3 regions of the Ancylobacter novellus DSM 506 genome follow, and region 2 is predicted to be linked to each of the others. Evidence: predicted binding sites of a transcription regulator. Region 2 holds the regulator's gene; each other region holds the start of a gene.

The links. Region 2 encodes LexA, which represses DNA repair genes until DNA is damaged. Its sites were predicted from a motif close to TGTTCNNNNTGTGTTCNG; they were not measured.
Region 1: a site for LexA is predicted at 2,807-2,824, ahead of parE (DNA topoisomerase IV subunit B). Genes of this name have one in related genera too.
Region 3: a site for LexA is predicted at 5,252-5,269, ahead of SNOV_RS19140 (YifB family Mg chelatase-like AAA ATPase). Genes of this name have one in related genera too.

What each region holds. Positions count from the first base shown of each region.
Region 1 covers NC_014217.1:1,415,454-1,422,518, forward strand. The annotation lists gene SNOV_RS22560 (glycosyltransferase family 2 protein) at 1-503, shown strand, start outside; gene parE (DNA topoisomerase IV subunit B) at 689-2,731, opposite strand; gene SNOV_RS06765 (hypothetical protein) at 3,010-3,294, opposite strand; gene argC (N-acetyl-gamma-glutamyl-phosphate reductase) at 3,527-4,582, shown strand; gene SNOV_RS06775 (carbonic anhydrase) at 4,674-5,384, shown strand; gene SNOV_RS06780 (lysozyme inhibitor LprI family protein) at 5,407-5,760, opposite strand; gene phaC (class I poly(R)-hydroxyalkanoic acid synthase) at 5,757-7,065, opposite strand, start outside.
Region 2 covers NC_014217.1:1,901,612-1,908,676, reverse strand. The annotation lists gene gltA (citrate synthase) at 1-940, opposite strand, end outside; gene gltX (glutamate--tRNA ligase) at 1,178-2,614, opposite strand; gene SNOV_RS09125 (ComEC/Rec2 family competence protein) at 2,772-5,153, shown strand; gene lexA (transcriptional repressor LexA) at 5,147-5,845, opposite strand; gene SNOV_RS09115 (GntR family transcriptional regulator) at 6,038-6,736, opposite strand; gene hpxZ (oxalurate catabolism protein HpxZ) at 6,820-7,065, opposite strand, start outside.
Region 3 covers NC_014217.1:4,063,394-4,070,458, forward strand. The annotation lists gene SNOV_RS19110 (YraN family protein) at 1-17, shown strand, start outside; gene gshB (glutathione synthase) at 127-1,071, shown strand; gene SNOV_RS19120 (BQ00720 family protein) at 1,142-1,426, opposite strand; gene SNOV_RS19125 (Hsp20 family protein) at 1,475-1,897, opposite strand; gene olsB (l-ornithine N(alpha)-acyltransferase) at 2,085-3,167, opposite strand; gene SNOV_RS19140 (YifB family Mg chelatase-like AAA ATPase) at 3,657-5,189, opposite strand; gene SNOV_RS19145 (formate dehydrogenase subunit gamma) at 5,423-5,896, shown strand; gene SNOV_RS19150 (formate dehydrogenase beta subunit) at 5,893-7,065, shown strand, end outside.

The sequences.
Region 1 (7,065 bases), 490 kb from region 2:
GCGACCGCGACAAGATCGCCAAGCAGGTGGCGTTCCTCGAAGCCAATCCCGACTGCTCGATGGTGTTCTCCAAGATCGAGGTGGAGGCGGCCGGCAGCCGGCGCCGCACCACGCTGGAACGCCAGGACCGCATCCGCAAGAACAAGCTGGATGCCGCGGATTTCCTCGCCGATCCCAGCCTCAACCTCATCGCCAACCTGTCGAGCTGCATGTTCCGCAGCGACCTGATGAAGGAACTGCCCGGCATCCTCTATCGCCACCGGCTGAGCGAGATGGGCCTCGCCTTCCACCTCGACCGCTTCGGCGCCATTGGCTACCTGAACCGGCCGATGAGCGTCTACCGCATGCACGCGCAGGGCACCTGGAGCGGCGCCTCGGCGGAGATGAAGCTGAGCAGCGGCCGCCAGGTCCGCGAGGTCGCCAAGCTCGTGGCGCGCGACCGCTACAAGGGCGCGATCCAGGACATCCTCGACCGGCATTATACGCAGGCACCGACGGCGTGAGGGCGTAAGCCGTCATCCCCGCCGAAGGCGAAGCCGTAGAGCCGGGATAGTGCACCCTCATCCTGAGGTGCGAGCGCAGCGAGCCTCGAAGGATGGTCGTCACAGCGCGCCCGGACGAGCATCCTTCGAGGCCCGGCCGTTGGCCGGGCACCTCAGGATGAGGTGGGGCCAGCGGAAACCAGCCCTCAAATATCCAGCAGTTCCTCGCTGGCGAAAGCCGCGCGCTCGGAGATGAAGGCGAAGCGGCTCTCGGGCTTATTGCCCATCAGCCGCTCGACGATGTCGGCGGTCGCGGCGCGCTCGGCTTCCTCGATGCTGACGCGCAGCAGCGTGCGCGTCTTGCGGCTCATCGTGGTCTCCTTCAACTGCGCCGGCATCATTTCGCCGAGGCCCTTGAAGCGGCCGATCTCCACCTTGCCGCGGCCGGAGAATTCCTTCTTCAGCAACTCGTCGCGGTGCGCCTCGTCGCGCGCATAGAGCGTCTTGGCGCCCTGGCTGATGCGGTAGAGCGGCGGCACGGCGAGGAAGAGGTGGCCGTTCTCGATCAGCTTCGGCATCTGCCGGAAGAAGAAGGTGACGAGCAGCGAGGCGATGTGGGCGCCGTCGACGTCGGCGTCCGTCATGATGATCACGCGCTCGTAGCGCAGGTCTTCCTCGCGGTAATGCGTTCCGGTGCCGCAGCCCAGTGCTTGCATCAGGTCGGCGAGCTGCTGGTTCTGCGCGAGCTTGTCGCGCCCGGCGCTGGCGACGTTGAGGATCTTTCCGCGCAGTGGCAGCACGGCCTGGGTCTGGCGCTCGCGCGCCTGCTTGGCCGAGCCGCCGGCCGAGTCGCCCTCGACGATGAACAGCTCCGAGCCGGCCGCCGAATTGTTCGAGCAGTCGGCGAGCTTGCCGGGCAGGCGCAGCTTGCGCACGGCCGTCTTGCGGGAGATTTCCTTCTCCTGCCGGCGGCGCAGGCGCTCGTCGGCGCGCTCGATCACCCAGTCGAGCAGGCGCGAGGCCTGCGTCGGGTTGCCGCCGAGCCAGTGGTCGAAGGGATCGCGCAGCGCGGCCTCGACGATGCGGGTCGCCTCGGCGGTGGCGAGCTTTTCCTTGGTCTGGCCCTGGAATTCCGGCTCGCGCACGAAGACCGAGAGCATGGCGGCGCAGCCGGCCATCACGTCGTCGGTGGTGATGATTGAGGCGCGCTTGGTGTTGCCGGTACGCTCGGCATGGTCGCGCAGGCCCTTGAGCAGCACCGAGCGCAGCCCCGCCTCATGCGTGCCGCCCTCGGCGGTCGGGATGGTGTTGCAATAGGAAGAGATGGCCCCGTCGGCATCGCCCAGCCACGCCACCGCCCATTCCGCCGAGCCATGGCCGCCGGGGCGCGAGGTCTTGCCGGCGAAAACATCCGGGTGGACCAGCGTGTGGCCTTCGATGTCGGCGGCGAGATAATCCTTGAGGCCGCCGGGGAAGCGGAACACCGCCTTTTCCGGGATCTCGCTGCCGGCGACGAGCGAGGCGTCGCAGCTCCAGCGGATCTCGACGCCGCCGAAGAGGTACGCTTTGGAGCGCGCCATCTTGAACACGCGGGCCGGCTTGAACCGGGCGCCCTCGCCGAAGATCTGCGCGTCGGGATGGAAGCGCACGCGGGTGCCGCGGCGGTTCAGCACCCGGCCGACCTCCTGGATCGGCCCCTGCGGCAGGCCGCGCGAATAGGTCTGGCGGTACAGCATCTGCCCGCGCGCGACCTCGACCTCCAGCACGTCGGAGAGCGCGTTTACCACGGAGACGCCGACGCCGTGCAGGCCGCCCGAGGTCTCGTAGACCTTAGAGTCGAACTTGCCGCCGGCATGCAGCGTGGTGAGGATCACCTCCAGCGCCGACTTGCCGGGATATTTCGGGTGGTCCTCGATCGGGATACCGCGTCCGTTGTCGGTGACGGCGAGGAAGCCGTCCTCGGTCAGCTCGACATCGATGAAGCTGGCATGGCCGGCCACCGCCTCGTCCATGCAGTTGTCGATCACCTCGGCGAAGAGGTGGTGCAGCGCCTTCTCGTCGGTGCCGCCGATGTACATGCCCGGCCGGCGGCGGACCGGCTCCAGCCCTTCCAGCACCTCGATATGCGCGGCGGTGTAGCCGTTCTCTGCCGGGGGCGGTGCCTCGCCGCGCGCGGCAGCCTTCGCCGTCGGACGGGCCGGGCGCGGGGCGGGAGGAGCGGCGGAGAAGAGGTCGTCGGCATTCGACATGGGCGGGATTTCGGCTCGGATCTCTCGGGCGATGATTCGGTGTGCACCAGCACTATGGCAGGCGCAAGCCCAAACCGGAACGCTCCGTGAACATATCGGGGCGGCTCGGGCGAGGCGCGCTCGCCAACGCGCCGTCATCCTGAGGTGCCCGGCGTCTCGCCGGGCCTCGAAGGATGCTCGTCCGGGCGCGCTGTAGCAACCATCCTTCGAGGCTCGCTGCGCTCGCACCTCAGGATGACGGCGTATCGTGAGCAAGGCGTGCAGGCGCTCGCCAATCCTCAGCGCTTGCGCAGCCGCTTCCGGTTCGCCCGCACCTTCCGGCGGTAGAGGGCGACGATCTGCGGCGCCGCCCGGTCGAGCTTGCCGGAAGCGGCGGCGGAGGCGAGATGGGCGTTGGCCTCGCCGAGCGCCAGGGTCTTCTCCGTCACCATCCGCACCGCCTCGATTCCGGCGGCGAGGTCGCCGCGCGCCAGCTTCGTCATCCGCTCGGCCACCACCTCTTGCGCGTCGAGGCCGAGGCGGGCGAGGTCGAGGGACAGCGGGAAGAGGTCGAAGGGATACATGACGCGATACTCCACAAGGCGGCCGGGCAGGGTAGGGCACCGCGCGGCAGGCGGGGAGGTAAGTCCCATCGCGTGCGACAGTTCCTGCGAAACCCGCGCATCCGCCATGCGATGCGCGCGCGCATCGCGTCTTCCGCCGGACATGCAGAAGGTGTAATGGCGCTCCTCCATGCGCGAGGGCTCCGCAGCGAGAGCCTTGCGGTTTGCCGGGAACATTGCAGGGATTGCCGCCATGAGCGACAGCAAGGCACGGATCGCCATCCTCGGGGCCTCGGGCTACACCGGCTCGGAGCTCGTCCGCCTGCTGCTGCGCCATCCGCGCGTCGAGATCGTCGCGCTGACCGCCGACCGCAAGGCGGGCCAGCCCATGGCGAGCGTGTTCCCGCAATTCGCGCCGTTCAAGCTGCCCGACCTGATCACCATCGAGCAAGTCGAGTGGAGCGGGGTCGACCTCGTCTTCTGCGCGCTGCCGCACGGTACGACGCAGCTCGTCATCAAGCAGGTGTTCGAGAGCGCGCCGCATGTGAAGGTGGTCGACCTCTCGGCCGATTTCCGGCTGCGCGACGCCGGCGCCTATGAGCAGTGGTATGGCCACCCGCACCAGGCGCTGGAGCTGCAGCAGGAGGCCGTCTACGGCATCGTCGAGCTCTACCGCGACGAGATCAAAAAGGCTCGGCTGGTCGCCAATCCCGGCTGCTACACCACGACGGCGATCCTGCCCGTGGTGCCGCTGATCGAGGCCGGCGCCATCGATCCCGAGCACATCGTCGTCGACGCCAAGAGCGGCGTCACCGGCGCGGGCCGCTCGGCCAAGGAGAACCTGCTCTACACCGAGGTGACGGACGGGATGCACGCTTACGGGGTGGGCAGCCACCGCCACATGGCCGAGCTCGACCAGGAGTTCACCAAGGCGGCCGGGCGCACTATCGTCCCGAGCTTCACCCCGCACCTCATCCCGATGAGCCGCGGCATCTACGCCACGATCTATTTGAAGACCGGCGCCGGCGTCGGCGCGGAAGGCGTGCATCGCGTGCTGGCCGATTTCTACCGCGGCGAGCCCTTCGTGCATGTGCTCCCGCTTGGCCAGGTGCCGCAGACGCGCTTCGTGAAGGGCTCCAACATGGCCTTCATCGGCGTGATCAAGGACCGCGCGCCGGACCGGGTGATCGTCATCGCGACCACCGACAATCTGGTGAAGGGCGCCTCCGGCCAGGCGGTGCAGAACATGAACCTCGTGCTCGGCTATCCCGAGACGCTGGGTCTGGAGCAGATCGCGCTGTTCCCGTAAGGGCAGACATCGGTCTTTCGCAGCATCCCCGACAGCGATATGGTCGACAGTATATCAGTCGGCCGATCAAGGTTGCTTTAGGGGAAATGCCATGCCGAATGCCATCCTTGCCTCGCGTCGCGGCGTGTTCGCCGCGCTTGCCTGCGGTTGCGCCGCCGCTGCCGGTCTTGGCCGCGGCTCGGCTTTCGCCGCCTCGCCGGCGGCGTCGACCTCGGTCTCGGCGGACGAGGCGCTGAGCCGGCTGAAGAGCGGCAATGCCGCCTTCGTCGGCGGCGAAAGCTGCACGCCGGCCGGCGGCCATGGCCATATCGCGCCGCTTGCCGCAGGGCAGGCGCCGTTCGCCGTGGTGGTGGGGTGCTCGGATTCCCGCACGCCGCCCGAGCACCTGTTCGATGGTAAGCTCGGCGAGCTGTTCATCGTGCGCGTCGCCGGCAACACGGTCGACCACACCGCGCTCGGCTCGATCGAGTACGGCGTGGCGGTGCTCGGCGCGCCGCTGGTGCTGGTGCTCGGCCATAGCGGCTGCGGCGCGGTCGAGGCGGCGACGAAGGTCGTCACCAAGGGCGCCACCTATCCCGGATCCATCGGGCAGATGGTGGAACCGATCGTACCGGCGGTGCGCAAGGCGCAGGGCATGAAGGGCGACCTCATGGCCAATGCGGTGCGCACCAATGTCGAGCTGGTGCTCGAGCAGATCGCCGCTGCCAGCCCACTGGTGGCGCAGGCCCGCGATGCGGGCAAGGTGCGGTTGGCCGGCGCGGTCTACGACCTCGCCAGCGGCAAGGTGGCCTTCCTCGACTGACCGACGAACGCCCGGCGCCGCCTCACAGCGGCGGCATGGCCTTGATATAGGCGGTGATCTGCTGCTTCAGCGCGGCGATGCGGGCCTGGTAGAGCGCGGTGAGGCAGGTCGCATTGGCGCCGCAGGCCGCGCGCGAGGTCAGGAAGGCGCGCGCCTCGTCATGCCGGTTGCCGTTCGCGCCCATCAGCATTGGCAGGCGGCCATAGGCGAACCACAGCCCGCCCATCTCGCTGTCGAGCGCGGAGAGCGCCGGGTCGGCGCAGACCGCCCGCTCGTCCGCCGCCTGCGCCTTGCCGCAGTCGAAGCTCGCGGCATGGGCCGGCGCGGAAAGGCCGATGCCGGCCAGCGCGGCGGCAAGCAGCGCCGTCCGCTTCACGACTTCACCTTCACATAGCTGCCCGGCGCGTCCTCCAGCGCCGGATAGGCCCCCTCGCCGGGAATGCGGGTGTCGGCGGGCACGCGGCGGCCGTCCAGTTCCTCGATCCATGAGAACCAGTCCGGCCACCAGGAGCCGGGATGCATCTCAGCCCGCGCGATCCAGTCCTCCAGCTTCCCCGTGGGGGCGTCGCCGGTCCAGTACTGGTACTTGCCGCGCTCGGGCGGGTTGATGACGCCGGCGATATGGCCGGAGCCGGCGAGCACGAAGCGTCCGGGATTGCCGAACAGCTGCACGCCGAGGAAGACGGACGGCGCCGGGGCGATGTGGTCCTCGCGCGTCGCCACGCTGTAGACCGGCAGGTCGATGGTCTTGAGGTCCAGGAGCTTGCCGGCGAGCATCAGCACGCCCTTGGCCAGCCGGTTGTCGAGGTAGCAATTGCGCAGATAGAAGGAGTGGTTGGCCGCCGGCAGCCGCGTCGAATCCGAGTTCCAGTAGAGGATGTCGAACGGGAAGGGCGCCTGGCCCTTCAGGTAGTTGTTGACGACATAGGGCCAGATCAGGTCGTTGGAGCGCAGCATGTTGAAGGCGTTCGCCATATGGCGGCCCTGCATCACGCCCGCCTCCAGCATCTTGCGCTCGAGATTGGCGACCTGCTCCTCGTCGATGAACACTTTCAGGTCGCCGGCATAGGTGAAGTCGACCTGGGTGGTGAGGAAGCTGGCCGAGCGCACGCCGGCCTTCTTGCCGGAGGCCGCGAGCCACGCCAGCGTCATCGCCAGCATGGTGCCGCCGACGCAATAGCCGACCGCGTGTACTTCCTTGGCGCCGCTCGCCTTCTTGGCGACCTCGAAGGCCTTGAGCACGCCGTCGCGCATATAGGCGTCGAAGCCCTTGGTGGCGAGCTCGGGGCCGGGATTGACCCAGGAGACCACGAACACCGTCAGCCCCTGCTTTACCGCCCAGCGGATGAAGGACTTTTCCGGGCTGAGGTCGAGCACGTAGAACTTGTTGATCCAGGGCGGGACGATCACCACCGGCGTCGCCAGCACGCTTTCCGTCTGCGGCGCGTACTGGATGAGCTGCATCAGTTCGTTCTGGAAGACCACCTTGCCGGGCGTCGAGGCGAGGTTCTCGCCGACGCGGAACTTCGAGGCGTCGGTCTGGCGGATCTTCAAATCGCCGCCGCCGGCCTCGATGTCCTCCGCCAGCATCTTCATGCCGCGCACGAGGTTCTCGCCGTTGGAGGCGAGCGTGGTGCGCAGCAATTCCGGGTTGGTCAGCACGAAGTTGGAAGGCGAGACC
Region 2 (7,065 bases):
CCCGGTGGCCGAAGCCCATCAGGCGGAACGGATCGTTCTTGTCCTTGGCGCGGTTGATGAATTCCGGAATGCGCTCCGGCCGGCCGATCTCGCCGAGCATCTTCAGCGCGGCCTCGTTGGCGCCGCCATGCGCGGGCCCCCACAGGCAGGCGATGCCCGCGGCGATACAGGCGAAGGGATTGGCGCCGGAGGAGCCGGCGAGGCGCACCGTCGAGGTCGAGGCGTTCTGCTCGTGGTCGGCGTGCAGGATGAAGATGCGGTCGATGGCGCGCGAAAGGATCGGGTTGGCCTTGTATTCCTCGCACGGTACCGAGAAGCACATGCGCAGGAAGTTCGACGTGTAGTCGAGGTCGTTCTTCGGGTACACGAAGGGCTGGCCGATATTGTACTTGTAGGCCATGGCCGCCAGCGTCGGCATCTTCGCGATCATGCGGATCGAGGCGATCATCCGCTGCTGCGGATCCGAGATGTCGGTGCTGTCGTGATAGAAGGCCGACAGCGCGCCGACCGAGGCGACCATCACCGCCATCGGGTGGGCATCGCGGCGGAAGCCATGGAAGAAGCGGCTCATCTGCTCATGCACCATGGTGTGGCGCGTGACGCGGTAGTCGAAATCCGCCTTCTGTTCGGCGGTCGGCAGCTCGCCATAGAGCAGCAGGTAGCAGGTCTCCAGGAAGTCGCCGCTCTCCGCCAGCTGGTCGATCGGGTAGCCGCGATAGAGCAGCACGCCCTCGTCGCCGTCGATGTAGGTGATCTCGCTCTCGCAGGCAGCGGTCGAGGTGAAGCCGGGGTCGTAGGTGAACCGGCCGGTCTGGCCGTAGAGCTTGCCGATATCGATGACGTCCGGCCCGATGGTGCCCTTGAGGATCGGAAGATCCCAGCTCTCGTTACCGATGGTCAGAGTTGCTGATTTCGCCGAAGTGCCTTCGCTGGCGTCCATGCGGGGTCTCCCGAATTTGTGGAACCGAGTGATCGGAGCGCGTGTTGCGGGTGCTGCGCCGAGCCTTGCGGCAATATGCGCCGGAGACGGGGGAATGTCTCGGTTGCTGCCCGATAAGAAAGTCGTAGCGGTTTCGCTCCTTGCTCGCAAGCGCAGCGAAGACGGTATCGCGATGCGGCCGAAATCGACCAATGAATCGATTTCACATTCGCAGCCGCATCATGCTAGACGGGCGGTTCACGCCCGTGCCGGCATGCCCGTCTGGTCGGCGATGCGGGCGAGCGATTCCTCACGCCCCAGCACCGCCAGCACATCGAAGATGCCCGGCGAGGTGGTGCGGCCGGTCATCGCCGCGCGCAGCGGCTGGGCGATGGCGCCGAGCTTCACGCCCTTCTCCTCCGCCACGGCGCGCACCGCGGCCTCGGTCTCGGCGGCGTTCCAGTCCGGCACCGAGATGAGCTTCTCGGCGGCGGCGGCGAGCAGCGCGCGCGCCTCGTCGGTGAGCAGGGCCTGCGCCTTGTCCTCCATGTCGAAGGGGCGCGATTTCCAGATATATGAAGCACTGTCAATAAGTTCGACGAGTGTCTTCGCGCGCTCCTTCAGCCCCGGCATGGCCGCGAGCAGCTGCGCGCGGCGCTCCGGGGTCAGTGCGGCCGCGATCTCGGCGCCGTTCGGGATATGCGGCAGAAGCTGGTCGATCGCCGCCAGCAGCTCCCCGTCGGGCGTCGCCCGCATATAGAGGCCGTTGATGCTCTCCAGCTTGGCGAAGTCGAAGCGGGCGGCGGAGCGGCCGACCCTGTCGAGGTCGAACAGGGTGCTCATCTCCTCGGTGGAGAAGATCTCCTGGTCGCCATGGCTCCAGCCGAGGCGGACGAGGTAGTTGCGCAGCGCCGCCGGCAGGTAGCCCATGGCCCGGTAGGCGTCGACGCCGAGCGCGCCGTGGCGCTTGGAGAGCTTGGCGCCGTCCGGCCCGTGGATGAGCGGGATGTGCGCCATGCGCGGTACCTCCCAGCCCAGCGCATGGTAGATCTGCGTCTGGCGCGCGGCATTGGTGAGGTGGTCGTCGCCGCGGATGATGTGGGTGACGCTCATGTCGTGGTCGTCGACCACCACGGAGAGCATGTAGGTCGGCGTACCGTCCGAGCGCAGCAGCACGAGATCGTCGAGTTCCTTGTTCTGGAATACGACACGGCCCTGCACGAGGTCGTCGATGATGGTCTCGCCCTCGATGGGCGCCCTCAGGCGGATCGCAGGCTTGCGGTCGGTCGGGTAGTCGGCGGCATCGCGGTCGCGCCAGCGCCCGTCATAGCGCGGCGGGCGGCCCTCCTTGCGGGCGGTCTCGCGCATTTCCTCCAGCTCCGCCGCCGTGGCGTAGCAGGGATAGGCGCGTCCGGCCGCGATCATCTGCTCCACCGCCTCGCGGTGACGCGCGGCGCGGGCGAACTGGTAGATGACGTCGCCCGACCAGTCGATGCCGAGCCATTTCAGCCCGTCGATGATGGCGTCGATCGCCTCCGGCGTGGAACGCTGGCGGTCGGTGTCCTCGATGCGCAGCAGCATTTTCCCGCCCTTGGCGCGGGCGTAGAGCCAGTTGAACAGCGCGGTGCGCGCCCCGCCGATGTGCAGGAAGCCGGTGGGCGAGGGGGCGAAGCGGGTGACGACGGTCTCGGACATTTCTCTTCCGTCTCGCGCCGCGAAGGGCTGCGGCGTCAAAGCGTGGCGGGCGCGGACGGTGCGTGTACCATAGGTGCGCAACACCGCGAAAGCCGCGCCGTCGCCTGCTTTTGCCGGGCGATGGCGGCGTGGATGGGGCAGGGCGTCGGGGGACGACGTGCAGGGGGGCGAGGAGCCGTCAAAGTCGCGGCCGGAGGAGGCGCTCCCGCGTGCCCGGGCGCGGGCGGCGGCGCTCGCCCTCGGCGGCGCGCGCCGCGCGGCCGGGCAGGGCTGGCCGCTGCCCTCGCTCGGCGCGCTGGCAGGACGTCTCGCCGCGGCGCTGGCGCGCGAGCTGGACGACCGGCGCGGCTTCCTGTTCCTGCCGATCGGCGTCTCCGCCGGCGCGGGGCTCTATTTCGGCGCGCCGCACGAGCCATTGCCCTATGTCGCCTTGCTGCCGGCGGCGGTGTTGATCGGCATCGCCGTGTGGGCGCGGGAAAAACCCTTCGCCTTCCATCTCTTCGCGCTGCTCGCCGCCATCACCGCCGGCTTCGCGCTGGCGAGCCTGCAGGTGCAGCGCATGGCGCATCCGGTGCTCGGCGAGCAGCTCAATGCGGCCGAGATCACCGGCTTCGTCGAGGCCACCGAGCACCGCCCGCGCGGCAGCCGTGTCACCGTTTTGGTCACCACCTTTCCGCGCCCGCTGGTCGATGCGCCGCGGCGCGTGCGCGTGACGCTGGCGGGGCGTGATCCGCCGGCGGTCGGCAGCCATGTGCGGCTGCGCGCCAGCCTCGGGCCGCCGCCGGGGCCGGCCTATCCCGGCGGCTTCGATTTCGGCCGCGCGGTCTGGTTCGACGGCATCGGCGCCACCGGCTATGCGCTCGGCCGCCCGCAAATCGTTCCGGCGCCTGTGATCGCGCCGGCCGGTCTGGCGTTGACGACCTGGCTCGACGGCACGCGGCACGCTATCGCCGCGCGCATCCGCGCCGCCTTGCCGGGCGAGGAGGGCGGGGTGGCGGTGGCGCTGGTCACCGGGCTGCGCGACGCGGTGGCGGAGCCGATCGAGGAGAGCATGCGCGTCGCCGGCTTGTCGCACATCCTCTCCATTTCCGGCCTGCACATGGCACTGGTTGCGACCACCGTGTTCTTCCTAGCTCGGGCCCTGCTGGCGCTGTTTCCCGATCTCGCGCTGCGCTATCCGATCAAGGCCTGGGCGGCGGTGCCGGCGGCGCTGTCGGCGACGTTCTATCTGCTGCTCTCCGGCGCCGAACTGGCCACCCAGCGCGCCTATGTGATGACGCTGATCGTGCTCGCCGGCATCGTGCTCGGCCGTCCGGCGCTCACCTTGCGCACGCTGGCGGTGGCGGCGCTTGCGGTGCTGGCGCTCACCCCTTGGGCGGTGCTCGATCCCGGCGCGCAGATGTCCTTCGCCGCCACGCTGGCGCTCATCGCCGCCTATGAGCGGTACGGCCATTTCGTGACCACGCCGCCGGGCACGGCGGAGGACGCCGTCTGGCTGCGTCGGCCGGCCCGCTATGTCGCGGCGCTGGTGCTGGCTTCGCTCGCCGCCGGTCTCGCCACCGCGCCCTATGCGGCGTTCCATTTCCAACGGCTGGCGCCGCTGAGCCTGATCGCCAACCTCGCCGCCATGCCGGCCGTCTCCTTCATCGTCATGCCCGCGGGCCTGGTCGGCGCGGTGCTGATGCCGTTCGGCTGGGACGATCGGGCCTGGCGGCTGATGGGCTGGGGCATCGACCTGATGCGCGACATCGCCGATTTCGTCGCACGTATCCCTGGAGCGGATCGCGGCGTATCCGCCATGCCGATGGCGAGCCTCGTGCTGCTCAGCCTCGCCTTGATGGCGCTCTGCCTCTCCCGCACGCGGCTGATCCTGCTGGCTCCGGTGCTTGCCATCCTCGCGCTGTGGATCGCCGCGCGCGAGCCGCGGCCCGACCTATTCGTCGATGGCGAAGCGCGCACCGTCGCCGTGCGTGGGCCGGACGGCGCGCTCGCCGTCATGGGTGACCGCACGAGCGGTCTTGCCGACCGCTTCGCGGTGGAGCAGTGGCTGAGCGCCGACGGCGACCGCGCGCGCGCCGGCTCGAAAGAGCTGATACAGGCGGCTGCCTGCGATCCGCTCGGCTGCACACTGCCGCTCGTCGGCGGCGCGCTCGTTGCCCTGTCGCGGCATCCGGATTCGCTGGAGGACGATTGCCGCCTTGCCCGCGTGCTGGTGACGCCCTTCACGGCGCCTTCCGAATGCGCGGCGACGGTCATCCATCTCGATCCGCGCAAGGCGGGCGGCGGGGTGGCCGGCTATCGGACGGAGGAGGGCGAACTGCGGCTCGTCTCGGCCAACGCGCCCTATGGCGGCCGGCCCTGGCAGGCTGCCCCGCCGCGAGTTGCGACGACCAATGCTGCCGCGAGACTGCAGCCCATCACCGGCGCGGCTCAAGCCGGCAAACCGGCCGTCGCGCGCGCAACGGCAAGGTCGCGCGATCCGCTCGACGACATGGTTGGCGAAAGTGCCTCGGAGCGGCCGGCGAACGCTCCTCAGTAGCGCCGGAACAGGCCGACCAGCTTGCCCTGGATGCGCACGCGGTCGGGGCCGAAGATGCGGGTCTCATAGGCCGGGTTCGCCGCCTCCAGCGCCACCGAGGCGCCCTTGCGGCGCAGGCGCTTGAGAGTGGCTTCCTCGTCGTCGATCAGCGCCACCACGATCTCGCCGGTGTTGGCGGAATCAGTCTTGCGGATCAGCGCCAGGTCGCCGTCGAGGATACCGGCCTCGACCATGGAATCGCCGCGCACTTCCAGCGCGAAATGCTCGCCGCCAGCCAGCATTTCCGGCGGCATGCTGATGGTGTGGTCGCGCGACTGGATGGCCGAGATCGGCGTGCCGGCGGCGATGCGGCCCATGACAGGGATCGGCACCGAGCGGCGCACATCCTCGCTGTCTTCGGAGGGGCGCACGCGGCCGAGATTGCCCTCGATGACGTTGGGGGCGAAGGGGCGAGCGGCAGGCTTGGGCGGCTGCGCGTCCTCGGGGAGGCGGATCACCTCCAGCGCCCGCGCCCGGTTCGGCAGGCGGCGGATGAAGCCGCGCTCCTCCAGCGCCGTGATCAGCCGGTGGATGCCGGACTTCGACCTGAGGTCGAGCGCCTCCTTCATCTCCTCGAAGGAAGGCGGCACGCCGTCCTTCTGCAGACGCTCGTTGATGAACAGGAGCAGCTCATGCTGTTTGCGGGTGAGCATCCTGAGAATCCCGTCTGGCCGGCGTCGCCGGAATGAAACAAATCGCGAACAAAGACTATACGTTCTTATTGTGTTCCACAATGGGTAAAGGGATCGCTAAACGCGTGTAAAAGCGGTGAAATCGGCCATTGAGCGGCTGAATTCGCCCGGCGAGCGCCTCTTTGGCCTCCAAACAGGGGCGCCGGGGCCGAATCAGATCGTCTGCGCGTATTGCTCGTAGGCGTCGTGGACGATGGCGATATGGCTGCGCATGGCCGCAGCGGCGCCGTCGCGGTCGCCGCGCAGGATCGCCGTCACCACCTGATCGTGCTCGGTGTGGGAGAGGGCGAGGCGCCCGAGCGCGCGGAACTGCGCCCGGCGGAAGGGCGAGAGCCGCCGGCGCGTGCCGATCGTGATCTCGATCAGGTACTCGTTGTGGCTGCCGGCATAGATCGAGTTGTGGAACTGTTCGTTCGCCTCGCGATAGGCGGTGAACTCGCCCTGCCGCATGAAGTCGCTCATGTCGGCGTGCAGCTGTTCGAGCTGGCGGCGCTCCGGCGGCGTCATGTTGAGTGCGGAGAGGCCGGCGCAGAGCGCCTCGAGTTCGGCCATCACGTCGAACATGTTCTGCAGCCGCTCGACGCTCGGACGGGCCACCACCGCGCCGCGATGCGGACGGGCGTCGACCAGGCCGGAGGCGGTGAGCTCGCGCAGCGCCTCGCGGACCGGCGTGCGCGACACGCCGAAGCGGGCGGCGAGCGCAGTCTCGTCCAGCGCAGTGCCCGGTGGCAGCGTGCCGCGGGTGATCTCGTCGGCGAGTTGAATGCGCAACTCCTCCGCGCGCGTCACGCGGCCCCGCCGGCCGGCGCCGGCGGGCGGTTCGAGCGGGAAGCGGACAGGCAGCACGGACATGCGCGAACTGACGACCTGGAGACGGCCGAAAGCCGGACCGCCTCACGCATCAATAGCGGGCATGCCGGGCTTCACCAAGTGTTTCATTTGGCGGCGGGATCGTCGATGACGCTGACATGGGCGGCGACCACCTTCCAGCCTTCCGGCGTGCGCATCCAGGTCTGCATCTGCCGACCGACGCGGCCGGGTGCGCTGTTCCGGCGGAACAGGGTGGAGGCCACCGCCATGTCGCGGCCATAGGAGGTGAGGACGGTGCCTTCGAGCGTGCGCTGCAGCCCGACCGGCGAGCGGGCGGCGCGGAAGGCGCGGATTTCCTCTATGCCGTAGAG
Region 3 (7,065 bases), 2.2 Mb from region 2:
CCTTCGACGCCGAGTGACGTCATTGCGATCGTGCAAGATCGGGCGCGTGGCGCCCCGCCCCGCGAGCGGCTAGACAAGAGGGGACATGCCGCGCCGCGCGTGGCCCCTCCTGTTCCGGGACGCCCCATGAGCCTCAACGTCGCCGTCCAGATGGACCCGATCGACCGCATCAACATTGCGGGCGATTCCACCTTCGCCCTGCTGCTGGAAGCGCAGGCCCGCGGGCACAGGCTCGCCTACTACACCACCGACCGCCTCGCCCTGCGTGACGGCGAATTGTTCGGCACCGTGCAGGACCTCGAGGTCCGCGACGTGAAGGGCGAGCATTTCACCCTTGGCGAGGCACGCCGCGTGCGGCTCGACAGCTTCGACGCGATCCTGATGCGGCAGGACCCGCCCTTCGACATGAACTATGTCACCGCCACGCACCTCTTGGAGCGCATCCACCCGAAGACGCTGGTGGTGAACGACCCCGCTCATGTGCGCAACGCGCCGGAGAAGATCTTCGTCACCGAATTCCCCGATCTGATGCCGCCGACGCTGATCACCCGCGACCTCGAGGAGATCAAGGCGTTCCGCGACGAGTTCGGCGACATCGTGGTCAAGCCGCTCTACGGCAATGGCGGCGCGGCGGTGTTCCGCCTCACCCGCGACGACCTGAATTTCGGCTCGCTCTACGACCTGTTCGCCACCACCTTCCGCGAGCCCTGGGTGGTGCAGCGCTTCATCCCCGAGGTGAAGCACGGCGACAAGCGCATCATCCTGGTCGATGGGGAGTTCGCCGGCGCGGTCAACCGCGTGCCGAGCGAGGGCGACCTGCGCTCCAACATGGTGCGCGGCGGCGCGGCGAAGGAGACGGACCTGACCCCGCGCGAGAAGGAGATCTGCGAGCGGCTCGGCCCGCATCTCAAGCGCATGGGCCTCCTCTTCACCGGCATCGACGTGATCGACGGCAACCTCACCGAGATCAACGTGACCTCGCCGACCGGCATCCGCGCCATACGCCGGCTCGGCGGCGCCGATATCGCGGCGCTGATCTGGGACGTGATCGAGGCCAAGCGGCGCGGCTGAGCGGCCGACAAAAGAAAAGGCCCGGCCGTCGGCCGGCCGGGCCCATATCCCATTCCTAGGGTGCGTGCGGTCAGTGCACGCTGAGCGTCACCAGCTCGTTCTGCGTCGCGCTGGCGATCGCCGCCTCGCGGCTGTCGGTCAGCATGATCGGCGTGCCGTCCGCCGCGTGCAGGGTGAAGAGCTGCAGTCCCGGCGCGAGGTGCGCCTGCGGGAACATCTCGGCAGCGTCCTCCGAGCGGATGGAGCGCACATAGGCGATGCGGCCGTCACCGAGGCTCGCGAAGGCCTCGGGGGTCAGGGCACCAGCGAGAGCGGCACCCGTGGCAGGTCCGGTGATCTGGAATTCGTTCGTCATGGTCCACGACTCCTCGTTACTCACTGTCGAGACCGGCTTCGGGTGCCCTCACTCGTCGGTCGCAATGGTGATACGCCGAACGACGCGTTCCGGTTCCGGCCGAACAAGGTCGACCGACAGCAGACCGTTCTTCAGATCGGCGCCGAGCACCTTCATGCCGTCGGCCAGCACGAAGGTGCGCTGGAACTGACGGGCGGCGATGCCCCGATGAAGATAGATCCGCTCCGGCTCCTCGACCTGCCGGCCGCGGATGACGAGCTCCTTCTCCTCCACCGTCACATCCAGCTGGTCCCGGGTGAAACCGGCGACCGCCAATGTGATGCGGAGCCTGTCCGGCTGGCCCGGCAGCACCACCCGCTCGACATTGTAGGGCGGATAGCCGTCGGAGCCTTTGACGACGCGGTCGAGCGCTCGCTCGACCTCATCGAAGCCGAGCAGGAAGGGGCTCGACAGCGAGGGAATGCGTGACATGCTCCCAAAGTCCTCGTCTAGAAGCGACTTTGCGTGATGGGACCCCACAAGGGCATCCCGTTGAGTGAGCATATGGGCGGGGGTGCGGGGGTGCGCAAGAAGACACCGCCGTGCACGGCGGAAAAACGCCGCGCGCGACCTAAGGCCGGCCGCCAAGGGCCGGGGCAATCGGCAAGACTGCGGGTTTTCAGGCGGCGTGGCGCTCGCCGTTCACGCCGAAATGATCGAGATAACGGGGGTTTATCCGCTCGATCGGCAGGACGATCAGCACGTCGGTGGTGCCGAACTGGCGGTCGACCACGGCGCCGCGGCCGATCTGCGCGCCGAGCCGCAGATAGCCCTTGATCAGCGGCGGCAGCTCGACGAGCGCCGCCTTGGTGTCGATCGCCTCCACCGCCATCAGGTCCATCGCCGCGGCGTTCCTCGGCAGCGCGTCGGCCGACCACTCCGGGTCGGTCGGGGCGAAATGGTGCAGGAAGGCGAGCGGGCGGGCGAGCGAGCGCGGGTCGACGCCCTCGAGGCTGGCGCAGCCGAACATCACGTCGATGCGGTGGTGGCGGACATAGGCCCAGATGCCGTGCCAGAGCAGTTCCACCGTGCGCTTGTTGCGGTAGGAGGAGAGCACGCAGGAGCGGCCGAGCTCGAGGAAGCGCCGGTGCGGGTGGCGCGCCAGCAGCGGGGCGATGTCGAACTCGCCGGCGGTGTAGAAGCCGCCATGGCGGGCGGCGATCTCCTGGCGCAGCAGGCGGTAGGTGCCGACGACGCGCGGCACGCGTTTGCCGCGCACCATGCGGCAGGAATCGTGGTCGAGCACCAGGAGGTGGTCGCAGAAGCCGTCGAAGGCGTCGAAGTCGCGCCGGGCGAGCCGCATGGCGGCGGCGGGGACGGCCGACATCTCCTCGTAGAACACCTCGTAGCGCAGGCGCTGGGCGCGGCGCACATCGGCCGCGGTGACGGCGAGGCGCACCTCCAGCGGGCCGATGCGGCCGAGCGTCACCGGGCCGCGGTCGCTGCGGCTCTCGCGGTGGCGCAGGCCCGAATAGGAGCGCAGCGCCGGCATGAAGCGCGAGGGCGTGAAGGCCGCCGGAACGAGGCGCAGCGGCTCTATCCTGGCGCGCTGGTCCTTTGCGTGATCCTTGGCGCGCTCTTCCGTGGCGCGGGGCTTGGGCGTGAAGGGATTGAGCAGGCTCGGCTTCAGGAAATTCCGCAGCGCCGAAGCGCCCGCGGCCGGCGCCGCCTCGACATTCCCGTCGGCGAGCATTTGCGTCATGAACAGCCCCTCAGCCCGGTCGCATTATAGCGATTTGTGACAAGAATCACATTTCTCGGACGCTCATGTGACAGAGCGTGACCGGCAGGTCGGGACATGCCGTTGCGGCATGTGGCGGACGGTGCGGCCGATGACGGGGCGTGCCGGAGAGGCCTCGGGACGGCGCTTCGGGTTGCCATCCCGCCGGACTCTCTTCGGAAAAGCGGCCCAGCCTGGGAGTCCCGCTCTACACCGTCATCCCGAGGTGCGAGCCCACGGGTCTTGCCTTCGGCAAGCCCGAGGACAGGCCACGAGCCTCGAGGGATACTCGTCAGCGTACACCAAGGCGAACATCCTTCGAGGCCCGGCCCGAGGCCGGGCACCTCAGGATGAGGGGCATCGGAATGATGTGAGTTCCCTGTCTCACCCTCGCGATAAGACCGTCCAAAGAGTGCCAACAGAAGGGTCGGCATTCCGGCCGAGGCAGGTCCTCCCGCCACGGCCCGGCCCTTACGCCGCGGCGGCGGTGCGGTCGGCGGCGGTGCGGTAGGCCAGCGCCTCGGCGAGATGGCCGCGGCTGACCGTTTCGGCTCCGGAAAGATCGGCCAACGTGCGCGCCACCCGCATGACGCGGTGATAGCCGCGCGCCGACAGCCGCATGATCCGCGCCGCCTCGGTCAGCAGCGCGGTGCCGGCGGCGTCGGGCGCGGCGATCTCCTCCAGGATCGGGCCGCTGGCCTCGGCATTGGTGAACAGATCGGGACGGCCGAGCGCGAGGAAGCGCTCGCGCTGGAGCGCCCGCGCCTCGGCGACGCGGGCGGCGACCGCGGCGCTCGGTTCGGTGGGGCCGGGGCGCACGAGGTCGACGGCGGAGACCGAGGGCACGTCGAGATGCAGGTCCACCCGGTCAAGGAAGGGGCCGGACAGCCGGCCCTGATACTCGGCGGCGCAGCGCGGGCCGCGCGCGCAACTGTGGCCGGGTTCGCCGGCACGCCCGCAGCGGCAGGGGTTCATCGCCGCGACCAGCTGGAAGCGGGCGGGATAGGAGATGCGGTGATTGGCGCGGGCGATCACCGCTTCCCCCGTTTCCAGCGGCTGGCGCAGCGAATCCAGCACCGCCGGGGCGAATTCCGGCAATTCGTCGAGGAACAGCACGCCGTTATGGGCGAGGGAGACCTCGCCGGGCCTTGCCCGCATGCCCCCGCCCACCATCGCCGCCATGCTGGCGGAATGGTGCGGGGCGCGGAACGGCCGCCGGCTGGTGAGCGCCCCGCCCTGCAGCGCCCCGGCGACCGACGCGATCATCGAGACTTCGAGCAGCTCGCCCGGGGTGAGCGGCGGCAGGATGGAGGGCAGGCGCTGCGCCAGCATCGACTTGCCGGCCCCCGGCGGGCCTGAGAGCAGGAGGTTGTGCCGGCCGGCGGCGGCGATCTCCAGAGCGCGCTTGGCGACTTCCTGGCCCTTCACCTCGGCGAGGTCGGGCAGAACCGACGTGCCCGGCTCCAGCCGCGGCTCCGGGCGCGAGAGCATCTGCCGTCCGGCGAAGTGATTGACCAGTTGGATCAGGGAGAGGGGCGCCAGCACCGGCATGTCCGGGCTCGCCCAGGCGGCTTCCGGGCCGCAGGCGGCGGGGCAGATCAGCCCATGGCCGCGTGCATTGGCGCCGATGGCGGCGGGCAGCACGCCGGCGACCGGGGCGATGCGCCCGTCGAGCGCCAGCTCGCCGACCACGGTGAAGCCGTCGAGCGCGTCCGCCGGCAGGGCGCCGATGGCCGCCATCAGCCCGAGCGCGATAGGCAGATCATAATGACTGCCTTCCTTCGGCAGGTCCGCGGGGGCGAGATTGACGGTGATGCGCCGCGCCGGCAGCGCGAGGCCGGAGGCGATGAGCGCGGCACGCACCCGCTCCTTGGCCTCGGTCACCGCCTTGTCGGCGAGCCCCACGAGGTTGAAGGCCGGAAGGCCCGGGGAAACCTGCACCTGAACGTCGACCGGGCGTGCCTCGACACCCTCGAACGCCACCGTCGCCACGCGCTGGACCATTCCCGCCCCTCGCCGAATGCCTCCGCGGATGGTGCCAGATTAAGGTCTATCGGCGCCGCGTCAAGAACATTTAGCGAACATTTGCCGCGAATGACGCAGCGGAATGCGCCGTAGCGGCACGGCACCTTTTCGATAGAAGAATTCTATCAAGGCACGGAACACCTGAATTGATTTCAGTTTCGCCGCGTACGATCCTTTCGTTTGGAAAAATCCAAAAGAAGGCACGGGAGAAAATGCCGCATTACGAACCTTGGAGCGAAGAGCGCGCCCGCGCGGTGATCGAGGAATTCTCTCACCTCGAAGGCCCGCTGATGCCGATGCTCCATGCGGTGCAGGAAACCTTCGGCTATGTGCCGGAGGCCGTCGTGCCCATGCTCGCCGAGATGCTGAACATCTCCCGCGCCGAAGTCCATGGCGTGGTCACCTTCTATCATGATTTCCGCCACGAGCCGGCCGGCCGCCATGTGCTGAAGCTCTGCCGTGCCGAGGCCTGCCAGGCGGCGGGCGGCGATGCGCTGGCCGACCATGCCGAGCACCGGCTCGGCTGCAAGCTCGGCGAGACGACGGCCGATGGCCGCGTCACCGTCGAGCCGATCTACTGCCTCGGCCTGTGCGCCACCGCGCCGTCCGCCATGCTGGACGGCAGGATCGTGGCCCGGCTCAACGAGCGTCGCCTCGACGCGCTGATCGCGGAGGCGCAGTCGTGAGCGTTCGTATCTACGTTCCCAAGGACGCCTGTTCCATCGCCTGCGGCGCCGACGAGGTGGCTGCGGCCATCGAGGCGGCGGCGCTTTCCCGCCGCCAGCCGATCGAGATCGTGCGCAACGGCTCGCGCGGCATGCTGTGGCTGGAGCCGATGATCGAGGTGGTGACGCCGGAAGGCCGCATCGCCTATGGCCCGGTGGCCGAGGAGGACGTCGAGGGCCTGTTCGCGGCCGGCTTCCTGACCGGCGGCGACCACGCGCTGCGCATCGGCAAGCCGGAGGAGCACCCCTTCCTCGCCAAGCAGACGCGCCTCACCTTCGCGCGCTGCGGCATCATCGATCCCGCCTCCTACGCCGACTACCGCGCCCATGGCGGCTATAAGGGCCTCGAGCGCGCGCTTGCGCTCGGCCCGGCGGAGATCATCGAGGAAGTCAAGAAGTCCGGCCTGCGCGGCCGCGGCGGCGCCGGCTTCCCCACCGCCATCAAGTGGAAGACGGTGGCGGACGCCAAGGCCGACCGCAAGTACATCGTCTGCAACGCCGACGAGGGCGATAGCGGCACCTTCGCCGACCGCATGATCATGGAAGGCGACCCCTTCGAGCTGATCGAGGGCATGACCATCGCCGGCATCGCGGTGGGCGCCACCAAGGGCTTCGTCTACACCCGCTCGGAATATCCCCACGCCATCTGGGCGATGGAGAAGGCGATCGAGGTCGCCCGCGCCCATGGCATGCTCGGCGTCAACATCGCCGGCTCGCAGTACAGCTTCGACATGGAAGTGCGCATGGGCGCCGGCGCCTATGTGTGCGGCGAGGAGACGGCGCTGCTCGACAGCCTGGAAGGCAAGCGCGGCGTGGTCCGCGCCAAGCCGCCGCTGCCGGCGCATAAGGGCCTGTTCCAGAAGCCGACCGTCATCAACAACGTGCTCTCGCTGACCGCCGTGCCGCATATCCTGGCCGATGGCGGCGAGTTCTACGCCAATTTCGGCATGGGCCGCTCGCGCGGCACGATGCCGATCCAGATCGCCGGCAACGTGAAGTTCGGTGGCCTGTTCGAGACCGCCTTCGGCATCACGCTGGGCGAGTTGATCAACGACATCGGCGGCGGCACCGCCTCCGGCCGTCCGGTCAAAGCGGCGCAGGTGGGCGGCCCGCTCGGCGCCTATGTGCCG